DNA from 3 places in the Erwinia sp. E602 genome. Region 3 is predicted to be linked to each of the others. Evidence: predicted binding sites of a transcription regulator. Region 3 holds the regulator's gene; each other region holds the start of a gene.
The links. Region 3 encodes Fur, which represses iron uptake genes when iron is present. Its sites were predicted from a motif close to ATAATAATGAGAACNACTATCAA; they were not measured.
Positions count from the first base shown of each region.

Region 1: the regulator Fur is predicted to act here: its motif matches at 3,389-3,411, upstream of fepB (Fe2+-enterobactin ABC transporter substrate-binding protein).
Region 2: the regulator Fur is predicted to act here: its motif matches at 2,627-2,649, upstream of ftnA (non-heme ferritin).

Region 1 is NZ_CP046582.1:1,771,831-1,778,544, forward strand. Features, by position in the region: gene GKQ23_RS09490 (ABC transporter ATP-binding protein) at 1-219, shown strand, start outside; tRNA gene GKQ23_RS09495 (tRNA-Asn) at 496-571, opposite strand; gene GKQ23_RS09500 (Gfo/Idh/MocA family protein) at 877-1,998, shown strand; gene fepB (Fe2+-enterobactin ABC transporter substrate-binding protein) at 3,614-4,564, shown strand; gene fepD (Fe(3+)-siderophore ABC transporter permease) at 4,561-5,604, shown strand; partial or broken gene fepG (iron-enterobactin ABC transporter permease) at 5,597-6,668, shown strand; gene GKQ23_RS09520 (ABC transporter ATP-binding protein) at 6,668-6,714, shown strand, end outside.
Region 2 is NZ_CP046582.1:702,055-708,768, forward strand. Features, by position in the region: gene GKQ23_RS04610 (SRPBCC family protein) at 1-6, shown strand, start outside; gene GKQ23_RS04615 (GNAT family N-acetyltransferase) at 18-512, shown strand; gene GKQ23_RS04620 (ABC transporter substrate-binding protein) at 689-1,816, shown strand; gene ftnA (non-heme ferritin) at 1,928-2,440, opposite strand; gene GKQ23_RS04630 (TonB-dependent siderophore receptor) at 3,266-5,587, opposite strand; gene GKQ23_RS04635 (ABC transporter ATP-binding protein) at 6,035-6,714, shown strand, end outside.
Region 3 is NZ_CP046582.1:3,476,205-3,482,918, forward strand. Features, by position in the region: gene pgm (phosphoglucomutase (alpha-D-glucose-1,6-bisphosphate-dependent)) at 1-672, opposite strand, end outside; gene seqA (replication initiation negative regulator SeqA) at 697-1,245, opposite strand; gene ybfF (esterase) at 1,510-2,274, shown strand; gene ybfE (LexA regulated protein) at 2,425-2,706, shown strand; gene fldA (flavodoxin FldA) at 2,852-3,382, shown strand; gene fur (ferric iron uptake transcriptional regulator) at 3,774-4,217, shown strand; gene GKQ23_RS17485 (hypothetical protein) at 4,279-4,476, opposite strand; gene mtr (tryptophan permease) at 4,497-5,744, opposite strand; gene glnS (glutamine--tRNA ligase) at 6,160-6,714, opposite strand, start outside.

The DNA.
Region 1 (6,714 bases), 1.7 Mb from region 3:
CGCCTGCAGCGCGAGCTGGGGCTGAGCTATCTGCTGATCTCCCACGACCTGGCGGTGATCCGGCAAATCTCCGACTACGTGGTGGTGATGCAGCGCGGGCGGGTGGTCGAGCAGGGCAGTGCGGAGACGTTATTTACCGACCCGCAGGCGGCGTACACGCGGCAGCTGTTAAGCCATGTGCCGGGCGGAGGAGAGAGATGGCTGAGCGACGTTAGCTGAGCAGGCGATCTCCAGTCTGCCTGAGCCGCTCCATCACGGCGACCACATCATCCCGCCGCCGCCCCCGATCGACCTGGATCGTGGTCACCGAATATGCTTTGGGTGCTACGTCACAACCATTGGGAATAGCAGAATAGACATGAGCTGAATCTCTGCCCGTGGAGCTGCAAACCAGGCTGCCGGGTATCGGGCACCGAACCGCCTAGCGGGAGTTAGCAGGTGATGCCGATAAAGCAAAAACCCCGCTCAGGTTTCCCTGAGCGGGGTTTTCAAATTTGGCTCCTCTGACTGGACTCGAACCAGTGACATACGGATTAACAGTCCGCCGTTCTACCGACTGAACTACAGAGGAATCGTGTGAACGGGGCGGATATTATCGGGGTGTGGGGGGGATGTCAAAGCCTGATCTGAGAATTTAGTTCAACTGCTGAATTAATCATCATTTTGTCGTGGTTTTGTGCTTTTCAGACTTTTTATCTGCGTTTTGCGCCTTGTCTGGCAGCCTGTAGCACGCGTTGCAGTGCTGTTGCAGGTTTTTTCGCAAGCGCGATCACGATTACTCTCTTTTCAGTTTGAGTTGGCGATAAACGGAATATACATTCCATCCCAGTTGCACGTTTATTTCATTTTTGTAACCCCTACGCTTAAGGACCCACCATGCAAAAAGTCAGAATCGGATTGATCGGCACCGGCTATATCGGACGTTGCCACGCCATTGCTTACGCTCAGGCACCGACGGTGTTTAACCTGAAAGGCGAGCTGGTGCGCGAGATGGTGGCGGAAGTTACCCCGGAGCTGGCGCGGGAAAAGGCGGAGGCCTTTGGCTTTAACCGTTCCACCGGCGACTGGCGTGAGCTGGTGGCCGATCCAGACATCGACGTGGTCGACATTTGCGCGCCGAATTTCCTGCATAAAGAGATGGCGCTGGAAGCGATTCGTCACGGCAAGCACGTCTATTCTGAAAAGCCGCTGGCGCTGGACGTGGCGGACGCCGAAGAGATGGTGCGTGCTGCACAGCAGGCCGGAGTGAAAACGCTGGTCGGCTTTAACTATATGAAGAACCCGACCAGCCAGCTGGCGAAAGAGATCATTGCCCGCGGTGAGATCGGTGAGGTGGTGCACTTCTATGGCACCCACAATGAAGATTATCTGGCCAATCCGTCCACACCGCTGGACTGGCACTGCCAGAAGGCGCTGGCCGGTCTCGGCGCGCTGGGCGACCTGGCGGCCCATATCGTCAATATGGCGCACTATCTGGTGGGCAATATCGACCAGGTGAGCGGCGATATGATGACGGTGATCAAACAGCGCCCGGATCCGAAGAACCCGGCGGTGCTGCGCGACGTGGAGAACGAAGATCAGGCCAGCGCGCTGCTGCGTTTTGACAACGGCGCGCACGGCGTGATTGAAACCTCACGTATCGCCTGCGGCAGCAAGATGGGGCTGACCTACGTGGTCACCGGCACCAAAGGTACGCTTCGTTATACTCAGGAGCGGATGGCGGAGCTGGAGCTGTATATCCACGATGAGCCCGCCGGCCGTCAGGGCTTTAAAACTATTCTTACCGGCCCGGCGCACCCGGATTATGCCAATTTCTGCATCTCTGCCGGGCACGGTATCGGCTTTAACGATCAGAAGACCGTGGAAGTTCGCGATCTGATTAACGGTATTGCGGCCGGTGACCGCATGTGGCCAGACTTCGCCGAAGGGCTGCAGGTGTCGAAGGTGCTGGAAGCGATCGCCGTATCGGCGACTGAAGGGCGCTGGATTAACGTCTAATCAGAGCGAAACAGGGTTGCTGGTCGCTTCAGATTTTGGGGCCCGGCTAATCGGGGCGTGGCTTTTGGGCCGGGTCGCTTCGGGTTCAGGTGCCTGACTAATCGGAGTGTGGCTTTTGGGCCGGATCGCTTCGGGTTCAGGTGCCCGGCTAATCGGGGTGTGGCTTTTGGGCCGCTGGTCGCTGCGGGTTCCGGTGCCTGGTTAATCGGGGGGTGGCTTTTGGGCCGCTGGTCGCTGCGGGTTTCGGTACCTGGCTAATCGGGGTTTATCCGGAACGCGGACACGCCAGTGACGTCCCTGGGCTCTGCCGGGCACGTCCGTGTGCCCGAAGGTCCGCTTATCCGGATAAACCCCGATTGCCTGCTATTTTCTGCGTCGCTGTTTTAAAACCAGACAAAAAAAAATCAAATAAACCAAATCAAACTAAATCAGACCAAATCAGACAGCTTCCACTACTTAATCTTCGGTATCCTGCCCAACCCCAAGCCCAACCCCAACCCCAAGCCCAACCCCAAGCCCAACCCCAAGCCCAACCCCAAGCCCAGTCCGACACCAAAAGCTACGCCTTTAAGGCAGCAACACAATAGCTCACAGGGAGGACGCGGGCGAAAAGGTTAGCCGGGCGTGCGGCGCAGGGAGCGCCGCCCGAGCTTACAGGGACGTACTTGCAGCGTCCCGGCGTTCTTTTCGCCTGCGGCCGAACCCACCACCAGAACAGGAAGCTACGCCTTTAATACAGCAACGCATCAGCCGAACCCACCACCAGAACAGAAAGCTGCGCCTTTAAGACAGTAACGCAACAGCCGAACCCACCACCAGAGCAGGAAGCTACGCCTTTAAGACAGCAACACAACAGCTCACAGGGAGGACGCGGGCGAAAAGGTTAGCCGGGCGTGCGGCGCAGGGAGCGCCGCCCGAGCTTACATGGACGTACTTGCAGCGTCCCGGCGTTCTTTTCGCCCACGGCCGAACCCATCACCAGAACAGAAAGCTGCGCCTTTAATACAACAACGCAACAGCCGAACCCACCACCAGAACAGAAAGCTGCGCCTTTAAGACAGCAACGCAACAGCCGAACCCACCACCAGAACAGAAAGCTGCGCCTTTAAGACAGCAACGCAACAGCCGAACCCACCACCAGAACAGGAAGCTACGCCTTTAATACAGCAACGCATCAGCCGAACCCACCACCAGAACAGAAAGCTGCGCCTTTAATACAGCAACGCATCAGCTGAACCCACCACGAGAGCAGGAAGCTACGCCCTTAAGACAGCAACGCAACAGCCAACAGGGAGGACGCGGGCGAAAAGGGTAGCCAGGGGAATGGAAATGGGAAAGGACAACTGCGTGGCTGCAGTGCAAAGCGTTTGATTTCACTGCGTCTGCAGGTATGATAATAAGACTCATTTTCAGTCAGTTGATCGCCATGAATTTCTCCTCTTCCGCTCTGCGCCGCGCGATGACCTTCACCTCGCTACTGCTCGTTCTTGCCGTTAGCGGCTGCGATAATACGCAATCGGATCCAAACACCACCGCGCCAGCTGCGCAAGCGCACTCTGATTCAGCGACGGCGTCAGCCACGGATGATCATCACGTGGAACCGCCGCAGGCCGCGATGCAGAAAGGCAACGACCAGGCTCAGGCTGCACCTCAGCAAAACAACGCTCAGCCGTCAGCCAGCGGCTGGCCGCGTACCCTGCAAACGCCGCAGGGGCCATTAACCCTGCAGCAGCAACCCCAGCGCATCGTCTCAACCAGCGTGACGCTGACCGGCACGCTGCTGGCAATTAACGCGCCGCTGGTGGGATCGGGGGCGACCGCGCGCAGGACGTCGGTGGCCGACGATCGCGGCTTTTTCACCCAGTGCAGCCAGGTGGCATCCGAACGCGGCCTGCAGCCGCTCTATGTCAGTGAACCGAATGCGGAGGCCATCGCCGCTGCGGCACCGGATCTGATCGTCATTGCGGCGACCGGCGGCGATTCGGCGGTGAAACTGCAGGAGCAGCTGGCGGCGATAGCGCCGGTGCTGGTGGTCGACTACGGCGATAAAAGCTGGCAGCAGCTGGCGGCGGAGCTGGGTGCGGCCACCGGCCATGAGACCGATGCAAAACGGGTCAGCGAGCGCTTTGCGCAGCGCGTGCAGCGGGTGAAACAGGCGATTACCCTGCCGCCGCAGCCGGTGTCGGCGCTGGTTTATTATGAGGACGGGCGCGGGGTCAACCTGTGGACCCCGGCCTCGGCGCAGGGCAAGCTGCTCACTGAACTGGGCTTCAGCCTGGCAATGCCGCCGGCGGAGGTGCATGGCGGCAGCAGCATGGGCAGGCGCAACGATATTATCCAGCTCTCGGGCGAAACGATGGCGGCGGGAATAACGGGTCAGTCAGTGCTGCTGTTTGCCACCGACGACGACACGGTGGCTAAGGTATTGAGCAACCCGTTCCTGGCAGCGCTGCCGCCGGTGATGGCGAAGCGGGTATGGGCGTTCGGGCCGGACACCTTCAGGCTGGATTACTACAGCGCCAGCAACCTGCTGGAGCGCATTGAACAGCGCTTTAAAACGCCGTGAGCCCTGCAATCCTGAGCGGATCTTCTGCGCCCGACCGCGCCTCGCGATCGCGGCTACCCGCGATCGCCCTGGCACTGCTGGTGCTGCTGCTGGTCAGCATCGCCAGCCTGTTTATCGGTGCGAAAAGCATCGCGCCGGCGGTGGTCTGGCACAGCCTGAGCGGCCAGCTGCACAGCGCGGACGCTACCCTGATTATTGAGGCGCGGCTGCCGCGTACCCTGGCCGGGCTGCTGGTCGGCCTGGCGCTGGGCGGGGCAGGGGCGGTGATCCAGGCGCTGACCCGCAACCCGCTGGCCGATCCGGGCATCCTCGGCGTTAACGCCGGGGCCAGCTTTGCCATGGTACTGGGCATCACGCTGTTTAACGTCAGCGGCATGGCGGGCTGGCTGGGGCTGGCGTGGGCCGGCGCGCTGCTGGCCAGCGTGGCGGTATGGCTGATCGGCTCGCTCGGCGGCGGGCGGGTCAGTCCGGTGCGGCTGACGCTGGCCGGGGTGGCGCTGACCGCGGTGCTTAACGGTTTCACTTCATCGGTCTCGCTGCTTAACCCGCAAACCTATGACCAGCTGCGCTTCTGGCAGGCCGGCACGCTGGATATTCGCTCGGTGGACAACCTGTTGCTGGTGGCGCCGGCGATTATCGTCGGCCTGCTGCTGGCGCTGGCCACGCCGCGATCGCTGAATGCGCTAAGCATGGGCGAAGAGCTGGCGGCGGCGCTGGGCACCCGGGTGATTGCGGTGCGCCTGCTGGCGCTGCTGGCGGTGACGCTGCTCTGTGGATCGGCCACCGCGCTGGTCGGCCCGATCGCCTTTATCGGGCTGATGGTGCCGCACATTGCCCGGCGCTGGGCCGGGCCGGATCAGCGCTGGATATTAGTCGGGTCGCTGCTGCTGGCGCCGATCCTGCTGTTGACGGCGGATATCGCCGGGCGGCTGATGGTCAGCGGCGAGCTGCGGGTTTCGGTGGTCACCGCGCTGTTTGGCGCACCGGTGCTGATCTGGCTGGTACGCCGTCAAAAATCGTCAGGAGCCGCCGATGTCTGATTCTGTTGTGTTGATCGGCCGGCGCGGCGGCCCGCTCAGCCTGCGGCTGTCGCGGCGGGTACTGTGGGTTAACTTAATTCTGCTGCTGCTGGCGCTGCTGACCGGGCTGTTTGCCCTGGCGCACGGTACGCTGACGGTGACGCCGGGCCAGCTGTGGCAGGCGCTGCAGGGCGAAGGGCCGCGCGGAGTGGTGACGGTGATTACCCAGTGGCGCGCGCCGCGGGTGGTGCTGGCGCTGGTGCTCGGTGCCGCGCTGGGCGTCAGCGGCGCGATTTTCCAGTCGGCGATCCGCAACCCGCTCGGCAGCCCGGACGTGATCGGCTTTAATACCGGTGCTTACACCGGCGCGCTGGTGGCGATCGTGCTGTTTAACGGCGGCTTTTATCAGACCGCCTTCGGCGCGCTGCTGGGCGGCATTGCCGCCGCCGCGCTGGTCTGGCTGCTGGCCTGGCGGCAGGGCATCGCCGGATTTCGCCTGATTATCGTCGGCATCGGCGTTGGTGCGGTGCTGTCGGCGCTCAACACCTGGCTGATTATCAGCGCTTCGCTGGAGAAGGCGATGAGTGCCGCGCTGTGGGGCGCAGGCACGCTGAACGGCCTGACCTGGGCAAAAGGGCAGCCGGCGCTGCTGGTGGTGCCGCTGACGCTGGTCGCGGTGCTGCTGGCGGGCCGCCGCCTGCAGCTGATGGAGATGGGGGACGACAGCGCCCGCGCGCTGGGCATCAACACCGGGCGCAGCCGCCTGCAGCTGATGTTTGGTGCGATCGTGCTCACCGCCGTTGCCACCGCCACCGCCGGGCCGATTGCCTTTATCGCGCTGGCCGCGCCGCAGATCGCCCGGCGGCTCACCGCCGCGCCCGGCGTGCCGCTGTTCTCGGCGGCTCACCGCCGCGCCCGGCGTGCCGCTGTTCTCGGCGGCCACCACCGGCGCGCTGCTGCTGCTGCTGGCCGACGCTCTCGCCCAGCAGGGATTTAACGGGATACAGCTGCCGGTCGGTGCCGTCACCGTCAGCATCGGCGGCCTGTATCTGATCGGATTACTAATCAGGGAGTCACGACGTTGATGGATACTATCTCAGCCCGCCTGCAGGCCACCGGCCTGACGCTGGC
Region 2 (6,714 bases), 2.1 Mb from region 3:
GTATAAAGGAGGCGGTGATGTCCGGTGAATCGATAGTGATTGAGTCTTACCAGGCGCAGCATCAGGAGGCGGTGATCGCGCTGATCCTTGGCATCCAGAACCAGGAGTTCGGCATTGATATCACCGCCGATCAGCAGCCGGATCTGCGTGACGTGCAGCATTTTTACCAGCAGGGTAACGGCGGCTTCTGGATAGCGCGCAGCGGTGACGTCATTGTTGGCTGCATCGGCCTGAAGGACATTGGCGATCGCCAGGCGGCGCTGCGCAAAATGTTTGTCGCCGCAGAGTACCGCGGCCGTCAGTTCGGCACCGGTGCCGCGCTGCTGAACACGCTGCTGGAGCATGCCCGGGCACGCCGGCTACAGGATGTTTACCTGGGCACCACGGCGAAATTCCTTGCTGCGCACCGCTTTTATGAGAAGAACGGTTTTGACGAGATTGCGGTCAGCGCACTGCCGGAGAGCTTTCCGGTAATGAAGGTGGACAGCAAATTTTACCGGCTATCGTTCTGAGTTTCACGCCTGGTGCGGACTTACGTTCGCGCTGCTTTTGGTACCCCTGCCTTTCGGCAGGGTGACTGTCACCCGACGAAATTTCTTCCGCGATATTGTTTTCATTTTCACCTGCACGTAGCATGCCGGGGCACGATTTTTCTGAGAATAATAATCATTGTCCTTGTGGGGTAGCTATGACGATCTGGGGTAAAGCGTTAATTCTGGTGGCGGGGCTGTGCGCCTCTGCTTCACTGCTGGCGGCACCGTTTACGGTGGAAGACGTCAGCGGGCGTAAGGTTGAAATCAAATCCGAAGTGAAGCGGGTGATCCTCGGCGAAGGGCGGCAGATCTATCTGCTGGCCGCTTTTGATACCGACGCGCCGTTCCAGCGCGTGGTCGGCTGGCGCGACGATCTGCCGAAGGCGGATTTCGACAGCTATGAGATCTACGCTAAAAAGTATCCGCAGATTAAAAAGCTGCCGACCTTCGGCGGTGCCAAAGACGGCACCTTTAACGTGGAACAGGCGCTGACCCTGAAGCCGGACCTGGTGTTGATGAACCTGGAGTCCAAAGCGGCCACCGACGAGTCTAAGCTGACCGAGAAGCTCGACAAGCTCGGCATTCCGGTGGTGTTTATCGACTTCCGCGAAAAGCCGTTTGAGAACGCGGAGAAAAGCATCCGCATTATGGGCCAGCTGGTGGGCAAACCGCAGCGGGCGGAAGAGATTATCGCCTTCCGCAAAAAGCAGATCGACATCGTCACCGACCGCCTGAAGGATTTCCACGGCAAGCGTCCGAAGGTGATGCTCGATCGCGCCGGTGGCTACACCGAAGAGTGCTGCATGTCGTTTGGCGACGAAAACTTTGGCCGCATGGTGGAAGTAGCCGGCGGCATCAACATCGCAAAGGGTCTGATCCCCGGCACCTTTGGCACCCTGAACCCGGAGCAGATTATCGCCGCCCGTCCTGACGTGGCGATCGTCACCGGCGCTAACTGGAAGAACTACAACACCGCCGGCGGCTGGGTGGGCGTAGGGCCAGGTGCCGATCTGACCGTTGCCACCCAGCGTCTGACCGCGCTGATGGCCCGTCCGGCCTTCAGCACGCTGCCGGTTGCCACTAACGGCAACGCGCACGCCATCTGGCACCAGTTCTACGACAGCCCGTACCAGTTTGTCGCTATCCAGGCGATCGCCAAATGGCTGCACCCGGAGCTGTTTAAGGATATCGATCCGGACGCCACCTTCCGCGAGTTCCACGAGAAGTTCCTGCCGATCGCTTATCAGCCGGGATACTGGGTGACGCTGAAGCCAACAAAGTAAGCGTATAAGGGGAGCCCTGTGCATTTTCTGCAGCAGCGCTCTCCGTTTTCAGCCATAAAAAAACGCCTGATGCAGCACATCAGGCGTTTTTTTCAGCGATCGGGCGGGAGATTACGCCTGGTGGCTGTGGGTATTGGCGCTCAGATCTTTCAGATCTTTGTCGACAAAGAACAGCGCCTGGCCACTGTTACCGACCAGCGCCAGCTTATCCAGCACCGATTTAAACAGCTTCTCTTCTTCATGCTGTTCGGCAACATACCACTGCAGGAAGTTGAAGGTGGAGTAGTCCTGGGTGGTAATGGCAGCATGAGCCAGTTCGTTAATTTTTCCGGTGATCAGCTGTTCGTGCTGATAGGCCAGGTCCAGTACTTCGTGCAGCGAGTTGAAGGTCACCGGTGGGGCGTCGATGGTGCCCAGTACCGGCATTGCGCCAGTGTCGCTCAGGTAGCCGAACAGACGCTGCATATGCTGCATCTCTTCACGGGAGTGTTCACGCATAAAGGCGGCGGCACCGTCAAAGCCTTTATCGGTGCACCAGGCGCTCATCTGCAGGTAGAGGTTGGCAGAGTAGAATTCGAGGTTCAGCTGGTCGTTCAGTTTTGCGGTCATTTCATTGGTCAGCATAATGACTCCTTAATTTATTTTTGGCTGTTGGTCACAGGTGATTTCTGCGCATTATGCACGCATCTTTTTAAAATAAAAACCCTGTAAGTATAGCAAAGGCTATTTTTCTTTAACTAATTTTCAATTAACTGATTTTGTTAGGTTAATTTTTATTTAAATATAAATCTTTCTGTTTTTTAAATAGGTTTGATAATTATTCTTATTACGAATTGGTTATCTCTTTTTCGACTAAATCCGGCATTAATTGCCGATAGGATAATGTTTAGTTATGACTGATTATAGCAGAAGGGGGCTAAGGGCTAAGGGCATAGTCGCTTTGAAGACAGGGACGGGCTTATCGGGGAGTGGCTTTGGGCCGGGTCGCTTCAGGTGCCGGTGCCTGGCTAATCGGGGTTTATCCGGAACGCGGACACGCCAATAACGTCCCTGGGCTCTGCCGGGCACGTCCGTGTGCCCGAAGGTCCGCTTATCCGGATAAACCCCGATTGCCTGCTATTTTTTTGCGTCGCTGTTTTAAGACCAAATCAGACCAAACCAGACCAGACAGTAACCACTTTTCAGACTTCAGTACCCAGGCGAAAAGCGATGTCCTTAACAGCTACGCAATTGCTGGCAGGGAGGCCGTTGGCGGGCAGGTTAGCCGGGCGTACGGCGCAAGGATGCGCCGTCCGAGCCTCCATGGATGGATTATTTTTTAAAGCCCGGATTTTGGGGCTTTAAAAAATTAACGGCGTCCCGGCGTTCTGTCGCCAACGGCCGAACCCGGCACCAATTCAAAAAGCGATGCCCTTAAAGCAGCAACGCAGGTGCCAGAACGGGAGGCCGTCAGAAGTCCATCTTCACCGTAAACTGTACCTCACGCGGGTCGCCAATCTGGTTAGAGAGGTTATTGGTGGCGATCGATGAGGTGTAGTAGGTCTTGTCGAACAGATTCTTCACGTTCACCTGCAGCGTCACCGGATACTGCGTCTTGATCTTGTAAGCGGCGAAGGCATCCGCTACCGCGTAACCCTGCAACGAATAGTCCTCGCCGTTGTTGCCGGAGCGACGGCTCACCGCATGGCCGCCACCACCGACGGTCAGCGTATTGCCGTCCCAGACGTTGTTGAAGTCATAGGTCATGAACAGTGAACCGGTGTGGCGCGGCACGTTGGGCAGCATCTTGCCCTGGTAATCCGGGTCTTCCATCACTTTGGCATCGGTATAGCCGTAGCTGGCGATCAGATTGACGTTATCGGTCAGCCGCCCGGCGAGATCAACTTCCACGCCGCGGGAACGCACCTTACCGGCGGTTTTTGCCACCGTTTCGCCGTTTACCGTGTCGTTATACAACACGTGGTTTTTATCGATGTTGAACAGCGTGATATTGCCGGTCACGCCATCAAACAGATCGAACTTGGCACCGGCCTCATAGGCGGTAGCGGTCTCCGGCGGTAGCTCGCCGATGTAGCTGGCAATCGAATACTGCGGCATAAACGAGCGCGAGACGTTGGCAAACAGCGATACGTTTGGCGTCGCTTTATACACCAGCCCCAGCTTTGGCACCCACTGGCTGTCGCTGCTGTCGGTATTGGTATTGAACGGGCGGCCCTTGCCGGCGAACTCGGTAAAGTACTGGTAGCGCATCGCCGCCACCGCAATCCACTGATCGGTCAGGTACAGCGCGTCCTGCACGTAGCCGGAGTAGCTCACCTGGCGGATGCGCTGATCGCTGTCGGCGGCGGAGACGCTGGTGCATTTGCCGGTGGAGCCGTAAGACGGGTGGTAGATATTGAAATCTTTCACGTTCTTACAGCGGATCATATCGGTGCGCAGCAGGTCGTAGTACTCGTAGGCCACTCCGGTGAGGATCTCGTTATACAGCCCGCCGATCACCACGTTGCCCTGCAGATCGAAGCGTGCGGCGTGCTGCTGCTGGGTGGAGCTTTGCGTGGCATCCACGCGGCGGGTCAGGTTGCCGGTGGCGGCGTCATAGGCCATTACCCGCGCCTGATTATCGCCGTACTTATCCTGGCTGAAGCTGTAGTCAAACTTCGCCGTCCACTGGTTGTTGAGGCGGTATTCGCCGTTCAGCTGGGCCAGGTGCGATTCGCCGGTGGTGATGTTGTATGCCTCATCAAAGCGCGTTTCGCGGCTGACGTTGACCGCGTGACCGGTGTTCAGATCGAAGATGGTGCCGCGATCGAACGGCGTGCTGTAGTTGCGGTGCGAGTAAGCAACGTTGATGGTGGCGTCATCGCCAAACCAGGTCAGCGACGGCGCGAAGAAGCTGCTGCGCTCCTTGCCGAAGTTGCGCCAGTAGTCCTCATCCTGCACCGAGCCGATCAGCCGGTAGGCCAGGCTGGTGCCGGCGATCGGGCCGGTGACGTCCAGCGCGCCGTTGCCGCCGCCAAAGCTGGTCGAGGTGCCCTGGATCGAACCGCTGAAAGTCTGCTGCGGGCGTTTGGTGATCACGTTGATCAGCCCGCCGGGGTCGAGAATACCGTACAGCGTTGAGGCCGGTCCTTTCAGGACTTCCACACGCTCTACCGAGGCGTTAAAGCTGCGCGGCAGCACGGTTTTCAGGCCGTTGGTCAGCACCGAACCGTCGCGGTTGCTGCCGAAACCACGGCGTACAAAGGCGTCCTGGGTGCCGCCCAGCGTGTTGGTCTGTACCACGTTGCTGACGTTGTTTAACACCTCGTCAAGCGTAGTGGCGTGCTGGTCGGCAATCACCCGGTCGCTGACGGTATTGACCACCTGCGGCACGTCGAGCAGCGGCATCGTGGTCAGCGTGGCTGTGCTGGTATTCAGCGGCTGATAGCCACTGGTCATCGTGCGGCTGGCGTCAGCGGTTTTGGCTGTTACGGTGATGCTGCCGGTTTCACTGCTGCTGTTGCTGTTGCTGTTGCCGGCTTTGTTGGCGTTGCCGGTATCGCTGTCGCTGGTCTTGCCGCCGCCGGTTTTGCTGGTGTCACCGGTATTGCTGGCGTTGCTGGTAGTGTTGATGCTTGTGCTGGCATTACTGGCATTACTGGCATTGAGGATGGCCGCCGCATCCGCAGTCTGTGCTGCACCTGCAGCCGGCACGCTTAGTGCGCCAATAAACAGCGCTGAAAACAGCGCACGCCCTTTTTTCCCCGAAATAGCAGATGTTAACTCTGTCATTATTTTGATTCCCGCAAACTGTCCGATCCTGCCCGCAGAGGCAGAGCTAAAGTCATCATTGCCCGGTTAGCGGCGTGGCCGCTGCTCTGTCCGTTAACGCGACGGGTGCCGCCAGACATGTAATTGAGAATCATTCAAACATGTAGCTATGTAGTAGTAAACGTAAAATACGCAAAAATTTTAGCGGTTGACTACGTCGCAAAATAGCCCGGATTTGAAATTAATGTTTTGTATTTAAGATTATGATTTTTATATATTTAATATGATTAAGTCCTTTGCTTTTTTAGGGTTTTTTGCATCGAAATAATCGCGATGTAGTAAAACAATACGCCGCTTGACTACTACATGTTAACTCCGCATGATCGTGAAGACGAATGAGAGTTATTTTTATTTAATGTGCGGGCGGTCAGGCTGAGTTAATGGCCGAAGCCGGTGCAGGAGCGGGTCATGTTACAACGGCAGGAAAACGGAGCAGGTCACGCGGCGCTGCCGTCAGAGCAGGGGATCGTTGTCGATCGCCTGTCCGTCGGCTATGGCCGCCAGGTGGTGGTGGATGGCGTCAGCCTGACCATTCCGCAGGGGAAAATGACCGTGCTGGCCGGGGCCAACGGCTGTGGCAAGTCCACCCTGCTGAGCACCATCGCGCGCATGCTGCTGCCGCTGGGCGGCAGCGTGCGGCTGGACGGTAAAGCCATTCATCAGCAGCCGACCCGTGAGATCGCCCGCCGGCTCGGCATGCTGCCGCAGACGCCGCTGCTGCCGGACGGGCTGACGGTGTTTGAGCTGGTCTCCCGTGGGCGCTATCCGTGGCAGGGCTTTATGCGCCAGTGGTCGGACGCCGACCAGCAGGCGGTGGCCGAAGCGCTGCGCCTGACCGACACCGACGCGCTGGCGCACCTGCCGGTCGAGAGTCTCTCCGGCGGGCAGCGCCAGCGCTGCTGGATTGCCATGGCGCTGGCGCAGCAGACCGATACCATCCTGCTTGATGAACCGACCACGTACCTCGATCTGCGCTATCAGGTGGAGATCCTCGAACTGTTGCAGACGCTGACCCGTGAGCATGGCCGCACGGTGGTGGTGGTGCTGCACGATATGAACTTTGCGGTTAACTATGCCGATCGGCTGGT
Region 3 (6,714 bases):
AATCGCCGCGATATCAACGATCTGTGCCAGACCTTCAACGTACGGTTGGATCAGATCTTTCTCCTGCAGATGGCCGCTGGCCCACGCCTGATCGAGGCTGATGCGGCGCACCTCTTTCAGTCCGGCTTTGATCAGCGCGTTAGCCCTGTCTTCAACCACTTTGGTGACGTTGGTATCGGCCGGACCGCCGTTTGGCGGGTTGTACTTGATGCCGCCATCTTCCGGTGGGTTGTGCGACGGGGTAATTACAATGCCGTCGGCCTGCGCGGTCGCCGTTTTATTGTGTTCGAGAATCGCATTGGAGATGGCGGGCGTAGGCGTATAGCCGTTATCCAGCTGCACTATTACATCCACGCCGTTGGCCGTCAGCACTTCCAGTACCGAGATCAGCGCCGGTTCAGACAGCGCATGGGTATCTTTCCCCACATAGCACGGCCCCGTGATGCCATTTTTTTTACGCTCTTCGGCAATCGCCTGGGCAATCGCCAGGATATGCGTCTCGTTAAAGCTGTGACGCCCCGCGCTGCCGCGGTGGCCGGAAGTACCAAACTTCACCGCGTGCTCTGCATTGCCTGCTTCAGGCTGCAGCACATAATACTGTGAGGTTAATTGTGCAACGTTTATCAAATCGCTCTGCCGGGCGGGTTGTCCGGCACGGGGGTGTCTGGCCATTGGCGCTTCTCCCTGACGCTTCAGTTAGAGGGTTCCGCAAACTTTGTCGGTCAGTTCCGCAGGGAACTGCATGGACTGCATGATGTGTTCCACCATGCTGCGTTTGCGCTCGGTATTGGTATTGGTGATCACCCAGTACGGCGTGCCGGGAATGTGCTGCGGCTTGGTATGGGTGCCGTTCTGAACCAGGGTTTGCTGATTGCCGGCGAAATAGACGCGCGTGCGGCCGTGCAGCGACTCCGTTGCTGCGCCGAATGCCTGAGCATCCAGACCGTATAACGTCGACAGAATCAGCATAAAACGGTTTACCGCTTTCTTCTGCTCGGCGTACTCATCGGACAGCAGCAGTTCACGCACCGCGCGCACGCGATCCTGTGGCCGTGCCTCAGCGACAGCGACAGCAGGCTGAGTAGCGACGGCTGAAATCCGTGCCGGGGCAGCCGCCGCGGGGGCGCTCTGACCGGCGGTAAACTTCAGCATGCGGCGTAAAATGTCCGATGCGCTTTCACCAATATGCTGAGTGTGGCTGGCGATATAGCGGTACAGCTCTTCGTCGACTTCGATCGTTTTCATCTTTATCCAGTACGGTAATGGCTTGTATCAGAACACAATCAATGTAGCGGCTATTGCCAGCGCGGTGGCGGGAATGCCCATTTTTTGCCGTTCTAACATCAGGATTATAAAGTTAAATTCTGCCAGGGTGTAGCCACAACGCCACTTCGCGGTAAAACTCAGACTTTACCGCAAAAAATGCTCTTTGCAGTCTGTGCCGCACGCGACAGAAATTGTGGGATCCATGATACCCTAAGCCTTCCGTCCACCTGTAAGAACTTTGCCATGAATTTGAATGTCCGCCTGCAATCTGAACAATCCGCCAGCGGTGACTGCCCGCTGGTGCTGATCCACGGCCTGTTTGGCAGCCTGGATAATCTCGGGATCCTGGCACGTGAGCTGAAGAGCCACCGCCAGATCGTTCAGTTTGACGTACGCAACCACGGCCTGTCGCCGCGCGCCAGCGAGATGGACTATCGGCAGATGGCGCAGGATGTTCTCGATTCACTGGACGATCTGGGCATCGACCGTTTCAGCGCCATTGGCCACTCGATGGGCGGAAAAATCACCATGGCGCTGACCGCACTGGCACCTGAGCGGGTCGCAGAAATTGTGGTGATCGATATCGCGCCGGTGGCTTACCCGACCCGCCACCACGACGAGATCATTGCCGCGCTAAAGGCGGTGACTGCCGCTGGCATCACCTCGCGCACGGAAGCGGCTACCCTGATGCGGGAACGGCTGGCGGAAGAGGGCGTGATTCAGTTCCTGCTAAAATCGTTTCACAACGGTGAGTGGCGTTTTAACGTGCCGGCGATCGAAGCCTGCTACGGGCAAATTATCGGCTGGCAGCCGCAGCCAGCGTGGCCCCACCCGGCACTGTTTATTCGCGGTGAGCTGTCGCCGTATATCCGTGATGACTACCGGGGAGCCATCCTGGCGCAGTTCCCGCAGGCGCGGGCACACGTGGTGGCCGGGGCCGGTCACTGGGTGCATGCCGAGAAGCCTGATGCGGTTTTACGCACAATTCGTCGTTTTTTTGCGCTGTAAAAACAAATGCTTCAGCCGGGTTGTTAAATCATTGTCGTCATGAGTTTGCGTGGGGTATGATGGCGCGCAAAAATTTTGCCGCTGATGGTTTTTCAGGCGGCATGACGGCCCAATTCATCAGAACCCAGCCTTTTCAGTAATCACCGACCTATGGCAAAAGAAAACACGGACCGCACCACGATCGATCTGTTTGCAGACGAACGTCGCCCGGGACGACCGAAAACCAATCCGCTTACGCGTGATGAGCAACTGCGGATCAACAAACGCAACCAGCTCAAGCGCGACAAGGTTCGCGGACTTAAGCGCGTTGAGTTGAAAATGAACAGCGAGGCGGTTGACGCGCTGAATCAGCTGGCGGAAGCGCGCAATATGAGCCGCAGCGAGCTGATTGAAGAGATGCTGCTGGCTCAGTTACAGCACCTGCCATCCTGAGCCGCTGGCCGCAGTGCTACGCACAAAGCGACAAAACCAGCGGCATTTCGCATTTATCCGTTGAGTGCAGTCTGCTATTATTAGCGCTATATGCAAACCATTTTGCAGTCACCATACCATTAAGATTCAAGAGGTTATCAAACTCATGGCAATCGTAGGCATTTTCTTTGGCAGCGATACGGGCAATACGGAAAACATTGCAAAGATGATCCAGAAGCAACTGGGTAAAGACGTTGCAGAGGTTCGTGATATTGCCAAAAGCAGCAAAGAAGACCTGGAAGCCTTCGATATTCTGCTGCTGGGCATTCCGACCTGGTATTATGGTGAAGCCCAGTGTGACTGGGACGACTTCTTCCCGACGCTGGAAGAGGTTGATTTCAATGGTAAACTGGTTGCCCTGTTTGGCTGTGGCGATCAGGAAGACTACTCAGAGTACTTCTGTGACGCGATGGGTACCCTGCGCGACATTATCGAGCCAAACGGCGCGGTGCTGGTAGGCTTCTGGCCAACCGAAGGCTACCATTTTGAAGCCTCTAAAGGTCTCGCCGATGATAACCACTTCCTCGGCCTCGCCATTGATGAAGATCGCCAGCCTGAGCTGACCAACGATCGCGTTGAGAAGTGGGTAAAACAAATTTTTGATGAACTTCAGTTAAAAGAGATCATCGAAGCTTAAGCCAGTCGGCCGGAGTGAGGGCTGCCTCACACCCGGCCAGTGGTTTTTCCTATAGAAGTAATCGATAGATATTTGAAATTTTAACCACCAAAACTGTACAATAACCCCATCGGTTACCTGCTTTCTCCTCCCCCTGCCGCCTTGCTGTGACGATTGTCGCAATCAGCGCCTCAGGCAGAGGAAGGCCGAAATGTTAACGAATTAATTTTGGGTTCGGGCTACACCGGATGTCATGGTACAATCCCTTACATCCGGTAGTGGCTTACTTCCCCCTGACGGTTTTCATTTTAAAGTATCAGTTCTATACTGGGACGCATCTAACTTTAGCGTCAACCGATGTTCAGGGCTTTCAGCCTCTAAGTGACCAGCTAAGTAACAGGACAATATCCGCATGACTGACAACAACACCGCATTAAAGAAGGCCGGCCTGAAAGTCACGCTTCCACGACTGAAAATTCTGGAAGTGCTTCAGGAACCTGAGGGCCATCACGTCAGTGCGGAAGACTTGTATAAGCGCCTGATTGATATGGGCGAAGAGATTGGTCTGGCGACCGTATATCGCGTACTTAACCAGTTCGACGATGCGGGCATCGTGACCCGTCATAATTTCGAGGGCGGTAAATCTGTCTTCGAACTGACCCAGCAGCAGCATCATGACCACCTGATCTGCCTGGACTGCGGCAAAGTAATTGAGTTTAGTGATGAATCGATTGAAACCCGTCAGCGTGATATCGCCACGCGTCACGGTATCAAACTGAGCAACCATAGCCTGTACCTGTACGGCCATTGCGCTCTCGGCGACTGCCGCGAAGACGAAACTCTGCACGACAAGTAATCCCCCCTGTTGTAAAACCGGTGGCCTGCCACCGGTTCTCTTCCCTACTGCACATCTCCGATTACAGACTCTCAACCCGGCTGAACCGTTTTCCGCTGACGCTACGGATCTGCACGCTGCCGCTCACCGCCGGCGGATGCTGCGGCTGCCACAGCTGCCAGCTATTCCCGTTGCCGACACCCTGATGAAACATCACCACCGGTAATGCACCGTGGAGCTGCCGCCGATCGGCGCTGCTCAATGCCGCCAGATGCATCATCCCCGCAGATGAACGGGGTGTTAGCCGCTCCACACCGGCAGCCAGTTGCCGTAGGAGAGCAGCGAGACCACCACGTTAAGCGCGCCGAAGGCCAGCACCAGCGCAAGCGGAATGGCTCCGCCCCTTACCCGCCAGGCAGGCGTGGCAAAGCGCTGCCGCGCCTTCCAGGCCAGCAGGGCCGGAGTGATGACCGCCCAGATGGTGGCGGCCAGACCGGCGTAGCCGATCGCCACCAGGAAGCCGTCCGGCCACAGCATCGCCGCCGCCAGCGGCAGGCTGAAGGTCAGCAGTGCGGTTTTCAGCCGCCCGCCGTGCGTGCCATCGATGTTAAACCGATCGGCCAGGTAGTCAAAAAAGCCGAGGCTGACGCCGAGAAACGAACTGGCGACCGCGAAGTTGGAGAAGATATTCAGCAGCAGGTTGAGGTAAGGACTGTGCAGCACGCCGGACAGCGCCGCGACCAGCACATCAATATTGCCGCCCTGCGCGGCTATCGCACGGAAATCCTGGCGGGGAATGTTCCCCATGGTGCCGAGGATCCAGATAAAGTAGATCGCCAGCGCCAGCAGCGTGCCGTAAATCAGGCAGCGGCCGACGCGCTGAGCATGGTGGCCGTAGTAGCGGTTCAGCCCGGCAATGTTGCCATGATAGCCAAACGAGGCGAGGCAAAACGGCACCACCATCCACAGGTAAGGCAGATAGTGGCCGCCTTCAGCCGCGCTATCCAGCAGCGTGGCGGGCTGTACGTGCCACAGCAGGCCGCCAAAAATGGTCAGGAAAGTGACAAGCTTAGCCCCGAGAACAATCAGCGTCATGCGGCTGACCACGCCGGTGCCGAGCCAGATAAACAGCGCCACCAGCAGGGTAAACAGCAGCCCGGCGCTGCGCGCGGAGAGCGGGATATCCAGCAGCCCCAGCGTGCGCTGGATAATCGCTCCGCTGGCAGAGATATAGGCGTAGGTAAGAATGCCCAGCACGAAGGCCACCGACAGGCCGTTAATCTGGTTCCAGCCCCTGCCGAGTAAATCGCGGGTGATGGTGTCAAAGCTGGCCCCGGCCGGATAGTGCTGGCTGGCCTCCAGAAACAGCAGCCCGGAGAGCAGCATACACAACCAGCTCACCAGCAGCAGCGCGGTCGACCAGCTAAACCAGGCACCGGCCATCACCACCGGCAGTGAGAACATCCCGGCACCGATAATGGTGCCGCTAATGATCAGCGTGCCCCACAGCGTGGCGGGCAGCGGCGTGGCAGAAACGGGTGAAACCATAATAACTCCCTGATAAACAATCCGCGCCGTTGAAAGGCCTGACAACATCTGGCGCAACGACGCTAAAGCGGCACAGTCTACAGAGTTAAATACTCACGAACTAGTACACTAACCCACTAAGCTGCAAATGGCAGAGCTTCCGATCGGAAACTCTTATTTACAGAAACGTAAAGAGACAGACGGACGTACCACTGCGGCGGAGAGCAGGTGGAAAATCGAGGTGGCAGGTGGCAGGTGGCAGGTGGCAGGTGGCAGGTGGCAGACAGTCAGACAGTCAGACAGTCAGACAGTCAGACAGTCAGACAGTCAGACAGTCAGACAGTCAGACAGTCAGGCTATTCTGACGGCTGCGATCGCTAAGCAAAAAAAAGGAGCGATTGCTCGCTCCTTTTATCATTACCGCGTAAAAGCGACGTTATTCGCCGCTTTTCGCCCAGGTATCACGCAGGCCAACGGTGCGGTTAAACACCAACTGGCTGGCGCTGGAGTAAACGCTGTCGGCGCAGAAGTAGCCTTCACGCTCGAACTGATATGGCGCGGATGCCTCTGCCTGCTGCAGCCCCGGTTCGACAAAGCCGTTACGGATAATCAGCGAGTCCGGATTGATAGTGGTCAGGAAGTCGTCGGCGGCGGCCGGGTTAGGCACGCTGAACAGGCGATCGTACAGACGGAATTCTGCCGGCAGCGCATGCACCGCAGACACCCAGTGGATCACACCTTTAACCTTACGGCCATCGGCAGGATCTTTGCTCAGAGTATCCACATCACAGGTACAGAACAGGCAGGTGATATTGCCGTCTTCGTCTTTCGCCACGCGCTCCGCACGGATCACGTAGGCGTTGCGCAGACGCACCTCTTTCCCCAGCACCAGACGCTTGTACTGCTTATTCGCCTCTTCGCGGAAGTCGGCGCGGTCGATCCAGATCTCGCGGCTGAACGGCACGTCACGCGTGCCCATCTCCGGCTTGTT